Regions from separate parts of the Paenibacillus paludis genome, predicted to be linked through region 2. Evidence: riboswitches for the same ligand, from Rfam matches in the RefSeq annotation. Region 2 holds a riboswitch; each other region holds the start of a gene.
The links. A riboswitch is a leader RNA that binds a small molecule or an ion and turns the genes downstream of it on or off. The one in region 2 is predicted to bind cyclic di-AMP.
Positions count from the first base shown of each region.

Region 1: linked by a shared signal. The riboswitch ahead of ACAN56_RS25880 (hypothetical protein) and the one ahead of ACAN56_RS34305 (C40 family peptidase) in region 2 are both predicted to bind cyclic di-AMP.
Region 3: linked by a shared signal. The riboswitch ahead of ACAN56_RS01705 (APC family permease) and the one ahead of ACAN56_RS34305 (C40 family peptidase) in region 2 are both predicted to bind cyclic di-AMP.

Region 1 is NZ_JBGJZP010000017.1:34,521-39,580, forward strand. Features, by position in the region: gene ACAN56_RS25865 (ABC transporter permease) at 1-872, shown strand, start outside; gene ACAN56_RS25870 (hypothetical protein) at 1,135-1,323, shown strand; gene ACAN56_RS25875 (hypothetical protein) at 1,401-1,853, opposite strand; gene ACAN56_RS25880 (hypothetical protein) at 1,882-2,391, opposite strand; cyclic di-AMP (ydaO/yuaA leader) riboswitch at 2,516-2,698, opposite strand; cyclic di-AMP (ydaO/yuaA leader) riboswitch at 3,120-3,308, shown strand; gene ACAN56_RS25885 (hypothetical protein) at 3,414-3,830, shown strand; gene ACAN56_RS25890 (glutaredoxin family protein) at 3,928-4,170, opposite strand; gene ytxJ (bacillithiol system redox-active protein YtxJ) at 4,167-4,493, opposite strand; gene ACAN56_RS25900 (SDR family NAD(P)-dependent oxidoreductase) at 4,689-5,060, shown strand, end outside.
Region 2 is NZ_JBGJZP010000035.1:16,715-21,774, forward strand. Features, by position in the region: gene ACAN56_RS34285 (4a-hydroxytetrahydrobiopterin dehydratase) at 89-376, shown strand; gene ACAN56_RS34290 (c-type cytochrome) at 480-836, opposite strand; gene ACAN56_RS34295 (GNAT family N-acetyltransferase) at 943-1,449, opposite strand; gene ACAN56_RS34300 (C40 family peptidase) at 1,712-2,203, opposite strand; cyclic di-AMP (ydaO/yuaA leader) riboswitch at 2,209-2,351, opposite strand; gene ACAN56_RS34305 (C40 family peptidase) at 2,737-3,165, opposite strand; cyclic di-AMP (ydaO/yuaA leader) riboswitch at 3,223-3,361, opposite strand; gene ACAN56_RS34310 (hypothetical protein) at 3,582-4,412, opposite strand; gene ACAN56_RS34315 (M1 family metallopeptidase) at 4,424-5,060, opposite strand, start outside.
Region 3 is NZ_JBGJZP010000001.1:404,508-409,567, reverse strand. Features, by position in the region: gene ACAN56_RS01720 (ATP-binding protein) at 1-1,272, shown strand, start outside; gene ACAN56_RS01715 (DsbA family protein) at 1,380-2,108, shown strand; gene ACAN56_RS01710 (disulfide oxidoreductase) at 2,108-2,539, shown strand; cyclic di-AMP (ydaO/yuaA leader) riboswitch at 2,767-2,926, shown strand; gene ACAN56_RS01705 (APC family permease) at 3,052-4,869, shown strand; gene ACAN56_RS01700 (iron-hydroxamate ABC transporter substrate-binding protein) at 5,044-5,060, shown strand, end outside.

The DNA of each region.
Region 1 (5,060 bases), on a different contig from region 2:
TGCAGAATGCACTGCAGCAAGCCAATACTCAACTGATTGTAGGCGATAAGCTGACTGCGGAACAGGTGGCTGCGATGTACACCCCGGTATCCATTGGTACCCAGCAAATCAGCTCAGAAGGAGCAGGAAATGAAGGTACGGCAGAGGAATCACCGCCAATTATCAACTATGTGATTGTATATGCCCTGCTTATGCTGTTCTTTATGTCGATTATGATGACAGGCAATATGATCTCCGCCGAAATCACTTCGGAGAAAAGCTCCCGTATCATGGAGATCCTGATTACAAGCGCTGCACCACTGACGCAAATGTTCGGCAAAGTGATTGGCATCTTCCTGGTCGGCATCCTGCAAATTGCGATTATCTCCGCAGGCGTAGCTGCCAACCTTATGCTTCCGCATAATGCCAGTATCCTGACCGATTTTGATCTTGATCTGGGGCAGCTGGACATCAGTATCCTTCTATACGGACTGGTACTCTATATTCTGGGCTACTTCCTGTACGCCTTGATGTACGCAGCTGTAGGTTCCATTGTCAGCCGTACCGAGGACCTGGGCCAGGCGATCATGCCGATCCTTATGCTGGGCTTCGTCAATTTATATCTTCCGATGTTCAGCATCTCTGTCCCGGATACCCTGCTCGTTAAGGTAGCAAGCTTTGTTCCATTCACTTCTCCGCTCAGCATGCTGCTGCGTATTGGCGTTGGCGAGGTAGCGACCTGGGAGATTCTGATCTCGATTCTTATCTTACTGGCAACCACCTTACTGTTCGGCTGGCTGGCCGCCAAGATCTACCGCACGGGAGTGCTGATGTACGGCAAACGCCCAAGCATCAAGGAGATCAGAAAAGCGATGAAGGCCTACAAAATTTAATTGGAATCATCAATATAAACCTTTTGAGGAGTGCTTGATTTCATTCAAGGGCTTTTGACAGGAATGGGCATTGCCGGTATGATTGCGTCATTAATCATCTTTGGCAGACATTCTAAACGCGCAAACTAAGAAGTGATCATAGGTTTTACTGAGGAAGCCGCGGTTCGGAAACCGCGGCTTTTTTGCGGCTCCCCGGGAGTTCAGAGCCAAACTGGATCAGTGAAGGTTTATGGTGTATGTTATTTAATAAGGAGTGGTAATCTTGAAAAAAAACAATCAAATCCCCGCGATCCTCGCAGCTTCAATTCTGCTGATTCTGCTCAGCAGCATGCTTAAGCCAGAGGGCTCTACCCTGCTGGGTGTGCTGCAGACGTTAATGCTCGGAGTGGGCTTGCTGGGCTGCTGTACAGCGGCCTGGAGATTCGCCAAAGGCGGCAAGGGCAAGAGCTGAGTATAAATAGAAAAGGCCGCAGCACTATGCTGCGGCTTTTTCATGCGCTTTGACAAGTTGCTATATTCCATACGCAGCTATACAACAAACAAGTTTGCTTCAGGCCGCAACGTTTCCAACCGGCACATTTGCTCGCGCACATGTCTCAGCCGGGTTTTCAGCACTGGCACGCTTTGCTCAAGAATGGTGCTGATTGCCGGCAGAGGCAGCAGCATGCCGTACCATAACACCTGCACAATCTGATCCTCCCAGGCTAATCCATTGGAAACAAAGAGGCTGCACTCCTCTGCAGCCCGGGAGCATTGCTGAATGCACTCCCGGTACGCATCCAGAGAGAAAGGCTGCGGGATGAAATCATCATGAAGGTACCGGGTATAAAGCTCAGTGAAGGTCTTCATCGCAGTCTTTTCAGCAACGGCACCCTCTCCCAGCAGCAGACTGGTGAGTGCATAAATATTTCCGGTGTTCTTTTGGACATATTCCGCAAACCCGCTGGCAGCTGTCCATTCCGGGGATAATGGGTCTGGCATGTCTTCACGTTCCTTTCTGAATAAGAAATTATAAGATGGAGAAATAAGCGATGGATCTGTCCATTAGCTCGGCTATGTCCGGTTCCTGCCAGCTGCCTTTATGCAGCAGGGAACTTGAAGGTTTATAGTACATCCGTCTGAAGGGGGGCGTACCGCCGGCCCCAGCTGTACGGGAATAGGGAACCATTTGCAGATGTGACGTGACGACCTTGCCTTGCAGCTTGGCTTTTAAATCCAGCAGGGCCGTTTGCACGATTTCTTGCTGACCCGGCTCCCACTGCGCACCTAGCTGCTGTACAATTTCTATGGCTTCTTCCAGCCTGTGATTGCGTATACTTCTCAGAAAGCTGCTCCATTTAATGACGTCAAAATGATCGCCTTCCGCAGACAGTATCCCCGCTCCCCAGCTGCACCCAGCCTTGCACGTAAGCTTCAGCACACCATACCGGCATTTGCCGGATGACTCCGCGGCATGATGGAATGGCCAGGGGGCATCGAATACAAACACTTCTATACGTAACAGCCTGCGCTGGTTCATTTCGTTTTCCCTCCTACCCATTTATAAGCTGCAGCCTCAGCACAAAAAACCGCAGCAGAGGAGGACCTCTGCTGCGGTTTTGGTACAGGCTTAAATACACCTGGCGCAAAAACGTGGCGGATCAAGGTTCTCTCTAGTCGCTTACGGGGTTAGCTGTCGGATTCGGACGGTGAGAGTCGCCCTACCTAATGAGACCACAGTCTCCTTCGGATTCACCCCAAGAAAGATTCTTATCTTCCAGGTAAGGCCCTGCGGGCCTGATGGTTCCCCCGTTTCCCGCACTGCGGGAATTCAGCGTTCATATCGCATTTCATGCATTGGATTCAAACCGAATCATACTCTTTTCGCATGAGCTTTGTAAAAAGGAAAAAACATTCTTCTGAGCCGATTTTCAGGGAATTCTGGCAAAGGAAACGGTAAGATGCGCTAAAAGGGTGTTTATCAACGGTTTTCGGCTTTTTATCTCGTGCATACGACTACTTTTGATTTAGGGTGATCAGAGCACAAAAGGCAATTTACTCAACATTGGGTGAATAAAATCACAACGCTGAATGCTTTTCCGCAAATCGTTGATAAGCCGAGTAAATAAGAGGAATGATGAGATTGAGGCTTAAGTAAGCGCTACCTGATCTGGATTGGGTTTACTAAATGCATTATTTTGGCAGGTTTGGCGGTTTACAAGGCCGTGACCGCCAGAGTATGATTACTTCTGTTTACTACACAATCGAATACGCAGTCCGCTTAATTTCCGTTATGGAAAGCGGGGGAACCAACAATCGGCAGCCGATGTGAGAGTCGGAGCCGGTTATGGGGTGAATCCTGTGAAAGTGCGAGAGAATGCTCGCATGGATACAGGTAGGGCGACTCTCACTGCCCGAATCCGACAGCTAACCTCGTAAGCGTATTAGAGAGGATGAGCACAATGTGACCGCTAATTGGACCACAGAGGGAATTCCTTTGTGGTTTTTTGCTGTGTTCGTACGAGAAATGAATGGAAGTCCTAGGCCGGAGGAGAGGAAGATATGGCGAATTCGGAAGAATATGTACTCATTAACGCTCCGACTAAAGCGGGGGAGCATTTTATCAAAATCTTAAAGTTCAGAGGCTACAAGATCGCAGGAATCGCCAACAATGCGGCGGAGAAGCGGCGTCTGGAGGAGCTGGGAATCGAAGTCAATCTTGTGGTGGATACACATCATCAGAATACATGGTTCCGACCCTCTTTTCCGGTAGGCAGAGTATTTCTGTTCGAGAGCAGTGTGACCTTATGCTGCCGGTATATCCAGATGTGCCGGACCTGGACGACAAAACCAATATACGTAATTACGACTTCGATGAATCCCAGACTGGTCTATAAAGGACTTGGAGCGGATTCCGTCATCTATTCCCACAGCGGAAATGTCTCTTTTCTGGCGGATGTCTCAACGAATCCAGGATAAGGCCATATAAAAGGGCAAATAAAAGGCATCCCCTGGACAGAGGTCCAAGGAGATGCCTTTTTCAAAATATAAATATTTATATGCCTCACGCTATGAATTATTCAGCAGTTGCTCCAATAAGCTCCTTAAGTTCGGAAACGTTGAAGCCTTTGACTGCGCGGCCTTCGTACACAGTAACAGGCACACCCATGAAGCCCAGCTTCTCGACTTCTTCCTGATACACTGTACTTGTCATAACATCACGCACCTCGAAGCTAACATCTTGCTCGGTCAGCCACTGTTTCACTTGATTACAGTCGCTGCATCCTGTGGTGGAATAGACAATAACCGGCTGGCTCATTGGCTCACAGCTGCCTTGATGGCGTCCCGGGTGATTTTCCAATGGGAGGTGTTCCAGCGCACTTCGCCGTCTTCGAGCAGGAAGATCTGCGGAGATTCATGCTTGATCCCGAAATCTTCGGCAATCTGATTGGACAACGGACGGTCTTCAATCACATGGACAATGGCAGCTGGAGTCTCGGAGCCTTGCGCATAGGCTGTGAATTCCTCGTTGGCCTTGGCGCTGATCGGGCAGGTAGTGCTATGCTTGAAAAGCAGTTTTTTACCTGGTTGCGCAACATATTGCTGCAGTTCTTCCAGAGTATGAAGTTGTTGGATAGACATCGGTATCTCACCTTCCTATAAGTACTTGTAACTACGATTGTAACATAGTTCAAAATTAAATCAAAAGGAAGTTAGAGCACCTCTTTCAGCGGAATTACAGTCCCATGAAGGACGTTGAAAAAACGTGACTGCCATGCTAATGTGAGAGAGATGCCGCGTGTATCCTGAAGAATCGTAAAGGGTGTGTCCATAATCATGAAAAGGGTTGCTTTTGTTACCGGTGCTGACCGAGGTTTAGGTTTTTTTCTGGCAAGCTGGCTTCTAGAGAACAAATATTCCGTATTTGCCGGTCAGTATATGAAGGAGTCGGAATCGCTGGACGCACTGAAAAAGCAGTACCCGGACCGATTAACTCTGATCCCGCTGGATATCGGCGACCGTGAGAGTGTCAAGCAAGCGGCACGCAGCATTTCGGGCAGTACCGCTCATGTTGATATGATTATCAATAATGCCGGTATTATTCATAGAGCCGATGATGCCACGATGCTTGTTGATATGGACGATGAAGCCATGGCTCACATTTATAATGTAAACACGCTTGGTTCTTTAAGGGTCAGTAATGAATTG
Region 2 (5,060 bases):
TACCGAAGCTGAGGGATGTTTTGTTTAAAGGATATGGGGAGCTGGGCTGTACGGACTTTATGGCTAACTTAGTAAGGGAGGAAACAAATTGCATTTTACGGAGGAAGAGCTGCGTGAGCAGGTAAGTAAGCTGGAGGGCTGGAAGCTGGAGCCGAATATGATGGTGCGCAAATATATGTTTAATGAATATATGAAGGGTATCGCCTTTGTGGATGAGGTGGCCGCGATCTCGGAAGCCTTCGATCATCATCCGCATATTACAATTGATTACAAAACGGTAATTCTGCGCTTGTCCGCAAAAGAAGAGAGCGGGCTTGCCGCGCTAGAGTTCCGCCAGGCGCATGAATTTAACGAAGCTTTCGATAAAACGCGTTAGGCGCAGGAGAAACCGACCTATCATAGGAATGGATATAAAAATGCCCGTGCAAGGATGCTCTGAATATCCTTTGTACGGGCATTCTGTATTTTTAAGGTCAGGTTTATTTCTTCTCTGCAAGCCACATGGCAACATTCGCGATCTCTTCGGGAGCAAGCTTATCCTTGAAAGACGGCATTTGGCCGCGTCCCTTCGTAACAATGGTGTAGATTTCTTCTGCGTTATGCTGGCCGCCTTCCTGCTGCAGACTAGGGCCTAGACCGCCCTGTAGCTGATCACCGTGGCAGGTAATGCAGCTTGCCTGTACAATCGCTTCGGCGCTTGCGGCATCCAGTGTGACTTGCGGCATCGTCGGGTTATTTTCTTCGGCGACCTCTGCTTTGCCGGGTAATGTGAACAAGAGCACTACCGCAAAGGCACAGGCTGCGAAAAACAAACCGCCCATGATCCATTTCTGCATCTTCATCCGTCCCCTCCATGTAAGCTGCTTCCTACATTATATAGGATGGTGAAGCGTTATCATAGCATTTGTGTCAAAAAAGTGGACGATTTCAACACTAAAATTTTCAATTTAATGGAACGTTATGTTGTTTATCATAGACCATGCAATAAAATGGCTTATTTCCGGTTGGAGTAAGGCGTTCATAAGTATCCGTGATCGTGAAGCCGCATTTTTGGTATGTTCGGATCGCCCGCTGGTTCCAGGTCAATACTTCCAAATCAATTTCCCGCTCGGGATAACGCTTCAGCGCGGCCTGAACGATGGCTTCCATGAAAATGTGGCCAAGACCGTGTCCGCAAAGTTCGGGGCGCATTCCAATACCCAGCCTGACGACACCCTCCATCGGAAACAACTGCGCAAAGCCGCAAAGGATGCCTTGCTCGTTGACCACGGAAACATACTGGTCTCTGCGTAGCTCTGGATCGCCAAATTCAATGCCAAGCGCCTCCATTTGGGACCAAGGCATCCATTCGTAAATATTATAAGGCGCTTTGTAATTCCATGCGGCGATATTTTCGGCATGGCTGATCTCCATGGGAACTACATGGAATGTAACGGGGGAGCTAATCATAAGGCCACCGGCCTCCTTTCATGGGGAGCAACAGCACTAGCTATACCTAATTATATCCATAACTGGCCTGATTCGACTCAGAAATTTTCTGAAAGGCGGAAACTTGACAAAGTGGTAAAAATATTTTATAAAATGGAGGAAATTTGGGGGAGATTTATGTTTGGCGGATATTGAGAGGGGTAAGTAATTTTATAGACAAAAAAAAACAGGCCCCCTCCAGATTTCGGCAAAAATCATGGAAGAGTACCCGTTTTACGACAACTTATTGTACGTCATCATTGTCTTGGGAATCAGAAGTAACGGATTGGTAAGCATCTGTACTCATGATCCGTTTGGCGCCAACGTAGCGGTTGACGTAGTAGCTGTCACTCATCGTGCTGATGGTTACACCACGGGAGGATGAAGCATGTGCGAATTTGCCTTCACCGACATAAATGCCGACGTGGGATACACCTTTACCGCTTGTATTATAAAATACAAGATCTCCCGCTCTCAGATCATCCCGGGAAATGGCAGTACCCATTTGGTATTGGGAACCGGATTGGTGTGGCAAATTGATACCGATCTTATCAAAAACGTACATTGTAAATCCGGAGCAATCAAAGCCGTTGGTCGATACACCGCCGGATACGTATTTACTTCCGATGGTCTTGTCGATGACTTTATCCATTTTGGAATCCGCGAAAGCGCTTCCTGCTCCGATGGTAAGCATAATGGAAAAGCTAAGTACTGCTGCTGCTAACTTCTTCTTCAAAAGTGAATACCCCTTCCAAATGCCTACGAGGTTAGCTTAAGGGTTCGGTTGAAGGTCCCCTATGACCCCTCTGTGAATAGGAGGTCAATTCACCCAAAATCGGTTCCCCCGTTTCCCTAATGGTTAGGGAACTCGGCATGACTGTTGATTAGGATTAGCTTGTTAACCAATACATGACAAAACCTTTGTAAAACCCGATTCAATAATTACAAAAATGTTACTAAAAACTCACTGCGATAATTGTAACAAAGACTTCGCCAGTTGGCAATCACTTAAAACATATTAATGCATAATATTTACGCTTTTTAAGAGTTATCTTTGCTAAAAAGGTCTTATATTTACGCGCTGAGTAAGCTTTAACTTAGATTTGTTGGGATTTTTAGTAAAAAGGTGTTTCACAGACCTCAAATACGTGTAAAAGGTAGAATAAGGAAGACAAAAAGGAAAAACCCGGAAATGATTACGGCAATAATCAGTTTCCGGATCTCTATAAGTTACAATTATTTATTGGAGGATGAAATTCCTGAGGGATGTCAATCGTAAGCGATAGCTTTGTAAGCTGTTGTGCTCATTACTCGTTTGGCTCCAACGTAGCGGTTGGCCCAGTAGGATTGACTCATTGAACTGATAGTTACACCACGGGATGAAGAGGATTGGGCGAATTTTCCGTTGCCGACATAAATGCCGACATGGGAGACTCCATTGCCAAGGGTATTGAAGAATACCAGGTCGCCGGAACGGAGGTTATTCCGTGATACGGCGGTTCCAACGCTGAATTGTGCTTTGGAAGTGCGGGGCAAGGTAAGGCCAACATTCTTAAATACATATTTGGTGAATCCAGAACAATCAAAGCCGGCAGTGCTTATGCCTCCGGTTTTATACGTCGTTCCCAGTGTTTTTGTAATAACCGTATCCATTCTGGAGTCGGCGAAAGCGCTCCCTGCTCCAAGCGTGAACACCATCACCAGCCCTAATGCTGCTGCGGTGCATTTCTTCTTAAAATTATGACTTTTCAAAAGATGTACTCCTTCCAAGGCCTGCGAGGTTAGCTTAAGGATTCGGTAGAAGGTTCCCCTATGACCCCTCTAAAGCGAGATCAATTCACCCAAAATATGGTTCCCCCACTTCCCGGTGCCGGGAATTTGGCGTTTTATGCACCGAAACAGTGACGTATCGACAAGGTTAAATGCTTAAAGGCACATTCATTTACTTCAAATTAGTTTCAAAAGATTACAAAGTTGTTACTACTGGTACAGGCATCATTGTACCAGAGGATTTACAGTTTTGCAAATACCCTAAATCACGTTGTAACCAAAAGAAGAGTCCCGCCCTTTATCTGGGGCAGTGACTCTTCTATTATGCCAAGGGACTGGCGTAATTATTGTGGAAATGTTTTGCTGCACCAAAGGTGATACTGCCCCGCTATGCTCCACATTTTGAACAGCGTTGAGGGAAGCGGTGAAAATTGCCGGAACAGCAGTGCGGGCAGGCCTGGACAGAAAAGTGCGGTCACTCCGGAGAGCAGCAGCAGAAGCAGGCCGCCGGCGCCGAACAGTGCAGATATACAGGTGGAAGGGAGGATTACCCTCAGGCCAACCAGCAAGGAAGAGAACATGCCTGTTCCTCCGGTGAAGCCAAACTGCATGTACAGCAGCAGAATGCGGATCAGGTAGAAGTACAGGAGCCAGGCCAGAACATAAGGAACCAGTCTCAGCAGCAGGGTATAATCGAGAATACCGCTGAGGAGAAGCCCGTACATTTTGGGGAGAAGCCAATACAGCGGTGCTGCGGCCAGAAGCCATTCCGCTAGACTGAACAGCAGTACGGGGAGTCCGTAAAGCTTCATTCCGGGAAAAAAGAACATTCCCCGCTCCCCTTTGCGCTCCTGGTGCAGCTCATGCAGCAGCCCTGCACGGATAAAGGGGGAGCATAGCAGCCGTAGCGCTGAGAGGGCCAGCAGCAGCCAGAGCCAGCGCAGCACCCCGGGGTCTGTGCCCAATGCAGTCTGTCCTTCGATATAATACAGCAATCTGCCTATTCCGCTGCCGCCGGCGTGTGTATCGGGATAACGGAGCAGCACCGGGATGAGGGCTGACCTGACGAATCTGTACAGGAAATAGCCCCAAAGCAGCCGATAGATAAAAAGCAGAATCAGAATATAAAATTGCTCTTTCATGCTGTACCAGCCGCGGGTTATCGATCTTTTCACAATCCTTCACCTCACCAGACAAGAGTTCCGAGCAGGGTTTCAAGCAGCTTCGTTGCACTAAGCGTCCAGCGGGAGAGCGTCTTTCGCTCCAGCTCCGCCAGTCTAAAATTGTTGAGATGCTTACTCTCCAGCAGAATGGAGTGCTCCGGATCAATCTCTGCGGACAAAAGAGGCGCTTTGTAGGCTAGCTGAAAGGTGGTTTCCTTCTCTGTTCCATTCCAAAACTGCTGGACGGTATAGCCATCCAGGAAGGTGAACTTTATCGGGACGTCACCATACTGATTTCCTTTATTGCTGACCGCTACTGAACTTTCGTAACGGGCATTATCATCGCCGCCCTCTTTTTTAGGGTCAGAGATTTTAATATGATCAATCGAAAAATCCGGAGAACCGCCGCTGTATACATATTGGTCGAAGTAGGCTTGCCAGGATTTTTTGGTCACCTTCTCCACGATTTTCTGGAAGTCAGCGGTAGAAGGATGCCGGAAGCGGAACTTACGGGTATAGGCCGCCATTAGGGTATCCATCGTCTTGGTTCCGACCTGCTGTTCGATATCCTTCAGCACCAGCTTGCCGCGGATGTACACATTTCGGGCATAGGAATCAGCAGGAGTGTATTTCCAGGTTTCCAGGTCAAGCGGCTGGGAG
Region 3 (5,060 bases), on a different contig from region 2:
GATTCACTGCTCGGGATGATTCTTGGTGGTTCATTTATAGCCATTGTAGCGGTTGTATTGGCACTTTTGTACAGGGACCGGAAGCGTGTAATCATCTCGGCAAAATTTAACGAGCAACGTTATGTAGCGTTGTTTGAGTTCAGTCCGGATATAGTGCTCTGCATCGACCCGGTACGCAAGAAGATTGTAAGCGCAAATCCGGCATTACGGCAGACGACTGGTTACGGTAAAGAAGAACTGAGAGACTACAAAAATATAATGTACAGCCTTGAAGATGAAATTGCACTTAAGGAGGCAGTGAAGCGGGCATCGTTAGGGCATTCGGCGAAGCTGGAGCTCATGGTGAGAATGAAAAATGGAGTCAGGCTAATTTGCAGTGCAACGGTTTTTCCGCTGGTAAATGAGAAGGAGCGGTTTGTCTATATCGTTGCCGAAGATGTGACTGCGCTTGCCCTGTTTCAGCAGGAGCTGATTATTGCCAAAGAAGCGGCTGAAAGTGCTGCCCGGATGAAAAGCGAATTTCTGGCTACTATGAGCCATGAAATCAGAACGCCGTTAAACGGGATCATCGGAATAAATCAGCTGCTCGCTGACGAGATTCATCATCAGGAGCACCAGGATCTGTTGAAGCTGCAAAATAGAAGCAGTCATGCCTTGCTCAATGTGATTAGTGATATTCTGGATATTTCCCGCTTGGAGGCTGACGGCCTGCAGCTGCATAGGGAGCCTTTTCAGCTGTCAGTGCTGCTCAGGGAATGTATGAATCTGTACGAGGTCGTATGTAAGGAGAAAGCATTAAATCTCACACTCCAGGTTGCACCGGCCATCCCTGACTATTTAGTTGGAGACAGCGCTCGAATTCGGCAAATTCTTGTGAATTTGATTGGAAATTCCGTTAAATTCACCCATACAGGTGAGATTAACGTAGTAGTGGAACTGTGCCGTACGGGGGGGAACTCAGAACAATTGCAGTTTAGAGTGAAGGATACAGGCATCGGCATTCCACCCGACAAGCTCCCGCTGCTGTTTCAGCCCTTCTCACAGGCGGATGCCTCTCACAGCCGGAAATACCCCGGAACGGGGCTTGGGCTAGCTATCTGCAAGAAGCTGATTGATTTGATGAACGGTACGATATGGGTCGATTCCCCGCAGGATGGAAAGACGGAATTCATCTTTAGAATCCCCCTGCATCCGATGGACCAGGCTAAGGAACAGCTTTTCAGCAAGGAAGGAGAGACTCCGAACAGTAAGTTGAAAACAAAGGCGGTGTGAGCTGAAGTTTGTTATGGAAGTTTGCCAAAGAGAGAACTTTAATTATATAATTTTAAATTATATGACTTTCATTACCCGGGTCCTGAGTGGACGGAAAGGAACTCTCTTTGAGCAAAAACAAACGAAACAGTGCCGCGGCTCCCCAACAGAGCAAGCAGGAGAAGCGCAGGGCAGAACAGGAAAAGCAGAAGCAAAAAACGAGAATTCTGATCTTCAGCACAGTAGCAGCAGTTATCATTATCTTTGTCGCTCTAATCATGCTGATTCCAAAAGGGAACTCTGACTTTAATTACAGCGAGATGCACAGACTTGGAAAAGAGGATGCTCCAGTCAAAATTGTCGAATTCGGGGATTATAAATGTCCGGCGTGTTCAGACTTTACCGGTACCATCAAACCTCAGCTTGTTGAAAAATACGTAACTCCGGGCAAAGCGGCCTTTTACTTCGTAAATATGGCCTTTATCGGACCGGATTCCGAAACAGCTTCATTAGCAGCTTTGTCTGTCTATCATCAGAACAGTGAAGCTTTCTGGACCTATTATGACGCAATCTATGCTAATCAGGGCGAGGAGAGCGAAGAGTGGGCGACCGCTGATTACCTGGTAAGCCTGGCGCAGAAAGAGAACCTGCCGATAGATTTTGACCTCTTGCGTAAAGACATTGAGGAACGCACCTATGAAAGTGAACTGCAGAGAGATATGAAGCTGGCCGAAGACAGCAAAGTGACCTCTACTCCTACTGTATTTGTTAATGGAGTCAAGGTAGACAAGGCTTTTGATATCAAAGCCATCGACTCGCAGGTGCAAATCGCCCTTGATTCGGCGGATGCCAAATGATGAAATTCTCTACCTTCTGCAGACGCCACTGCCTGTATCTGGCCTGGTTTGTTTCCGTAATTGCAGTAGCAGGAAGCTTGTATCTTAGTGAAGTGCTGCATTATGAACCCTGCAGGCTATGCTGGTTCCAGCGTATCTTTATGTATCCTCAGCTGATTCTGCTCGGAATTGCCACGTACCGGGGAGATAAACGCATCATTCCTTATGTGCTGCCTTTATGTCTGATAGGCGGGAGCATCTCCCTGTACCATTACGCAGAGCAGAAAATTCCTGCACTCAGTAAAATTTTGCCATGCAAAATTGGTGTACCCTGCAATGAGGATTATTTGAACTTTTTAGGGTTCATTACGGTACCTCTGCTTGCGTTGATTGCTTTTGCTCTAATCGCAATTTTGCTCTGGACCGGGCGCCAAGAAGAGCCAGCAGAATAAGAAAAGGCTAAGCAGAATTTAGAGCAAAAATATTTCCTTAATTTCTGTCACAATTAACATCCAAAACACTCAAAAATCACGGAACGCTGGGATAATGAAAGAGAATGAAAGATCCACTTATCCCCGATCTTGGATTTGAGCTTTTTGGATGTTTTTTCATTCTTTTTTCATTTTTTTCACCGCTTTACTGAAAAGCTATTGTAGACTATTATTAGTCCTTGTGAGAAGTTGAATATGCGCTGAATTTTCCGCAAGGAAAAACGGGGGAACCAAACTTGACGGCAACGTCAATGGGGTGAATCGGAGGCAGGTCAGTATGACCGGAACCGTAGGGCTACCACAGCCCGAATCCGCCAGCTAACCTCGTAAGCAAGGGTGGGATAATGAGCATGCGTAAGCATGCGGATCATTTCCGTATGCTTATTTTTGTGCCTGCATTTATGAAACCTGCCAATGAAAACGGCGCGCGGTATTACCGTTTCAACTCAACAAAGAGAGGAACTGTTACTACAATGGTAAGCAAGGTAAAACGACTATTGATCGGGCGTCCGATGAAGTCGAACGAACTCGATCATGAAAAGTTATCCAAGGTGAAAGCACTGGCTGTTCTGTCTTCCGATGCACTCTCGTCTGTGGCCTACGGAACGGAGCAAATTCTGATTGTACTGGTGGCCGCTGGCTTCACCGCCATCTGGTATTCATTGCCGATTGCATTAGCCGTATTGGGCCTGCTGGCCATCCTTATTTTTTCCTATCGCCAGACCATCTTTGCCTATCCGCAAGGCGGCGGAGCGTATATCGTGGCAAAAAGCAATCTGGGCGTTCCTACCGGCCTCTTGGCTGGCGGCTCTTTATTGGTAGATTACATTCTTACGGTTGCAGTTAGTGCTTCAGCGGGAACGGATGCGATCACATCGGCCTTTCCGAGTCTTCATAATCATACTGTCCTTATTGCAGTCTCCGTCATTCTGATCTTGACGATTATCAATCTCCGCGGGGTGACGGAGTCCGCTTCATTTATTGCCATCCCGGTGTATCTGTTCGTGGTCTCTATCTTTGTACTCATCATTGCCGGGGTGTACAAATATATTACAGGCGGCGCTCATGCCGAAATCCCGGAAATCGGTTCCGCCGTTTCCAATGTCAGCCTGTTCCTATTACTCAAAGCCTTCAGTTCCGGTTGTTCGGCACTGACCGGGGTAGAAGCGGTATCGAATGCCATTCCGAACTTCAAAGCTCCAGCGGAAAAAAACGCCGCCAAAACCTTGATGCTGATGGGAGGCATCCTCGGATTGATGTTCACCGGCATTACGCTGCTGGCATACTGGTATGGGATTACTCCTAATGAGAAATCCACCGTCGTGTCGCAAATTGCCGAATCTACGTTTGGCCGGGGCGGTTTGTACTTTTTCATCCAAGGGATAACAGCCGTCATCTTGTTCCTGGCGGCGAATACAGCTTACTCGGCGTTTCCGCTGCTTGCGTTCATGTTCGCCAAAGATAAATATTTGCCTCATGCCTTCATGGTCCGGGGAGACCGCCTGGGCTTCTCTAATGGTATTATCTTTCTCGGAGTATTGTCGGCTGTGCTTGTAGCTGCTTTCCACGGAAATACAGAAGGGCTGATTCCGCTGTATGCAGTCGGAGTATTTATCCCTTTTACGCTGTCGCAGCTTGGCATGATGGTGCACTGGTTCAAAACGAAGCCGAAAGGCTGGCAGAATAAATTTGTAGTCAATACAATCGGTATGCTGACTACCCTGACGATTACGCTTATCTTTATCATTACCAAGTTTTCCAGCGTGTGGATGGCCTTCATCTTCCTGCCGGTTGTCATGTTCGTATTCCACCGCATTCACCGCCATTATATGAATATAGCTGATCAGCTTCGCATATGTCCTGCTACGGATAAACCGCTGATTAAAGGAAGTACCGTTGTTGTTCCGGTTGCGGGTGTGACACGCGCTGTACTGCATTCGATCAGTTATGCGAAGTCGTTAACAGATAATGTGGTGGCAGTCTACGTTGGTTTTGATGAAGAGGAAATTCACAAGATGGAGCAAAAATGGGAGGAATGGAACCCGGGTGTACGCCTGATCGTGCTTCGTTCCCGTTACCGCAGCATTATCCGCCCACTGGTGAAATTTATCGATACCGTAGAGTGGAAGACCGCTACTACAGACCATATTACCGTATTAATTCCACAGTTCATTACCAAACATTGGTGGCAGGCGATCCTGCATAATCAGACCAGCCTGTTCATTCGTTCTTATCTAATGAATCAAAAAGATATAGTTGTAGCAACAGTGCCCTATCATTTGCACAAATAGGCAGATAAATATGGTTAGCAGAGGTTGTTTCCGTAGCTTGCGGAGGCAACCTTTTTTTATAGAACGAATAATTTTGTTGACAGAGATAATGAGAATCAATATCATTTAAAAAGTAAGGCGAAGGCCTCGGACACCTTTGACCATTAATGCTTGTAAATACAGGAGGGGTATTTAATGTTTTCGAACAATAA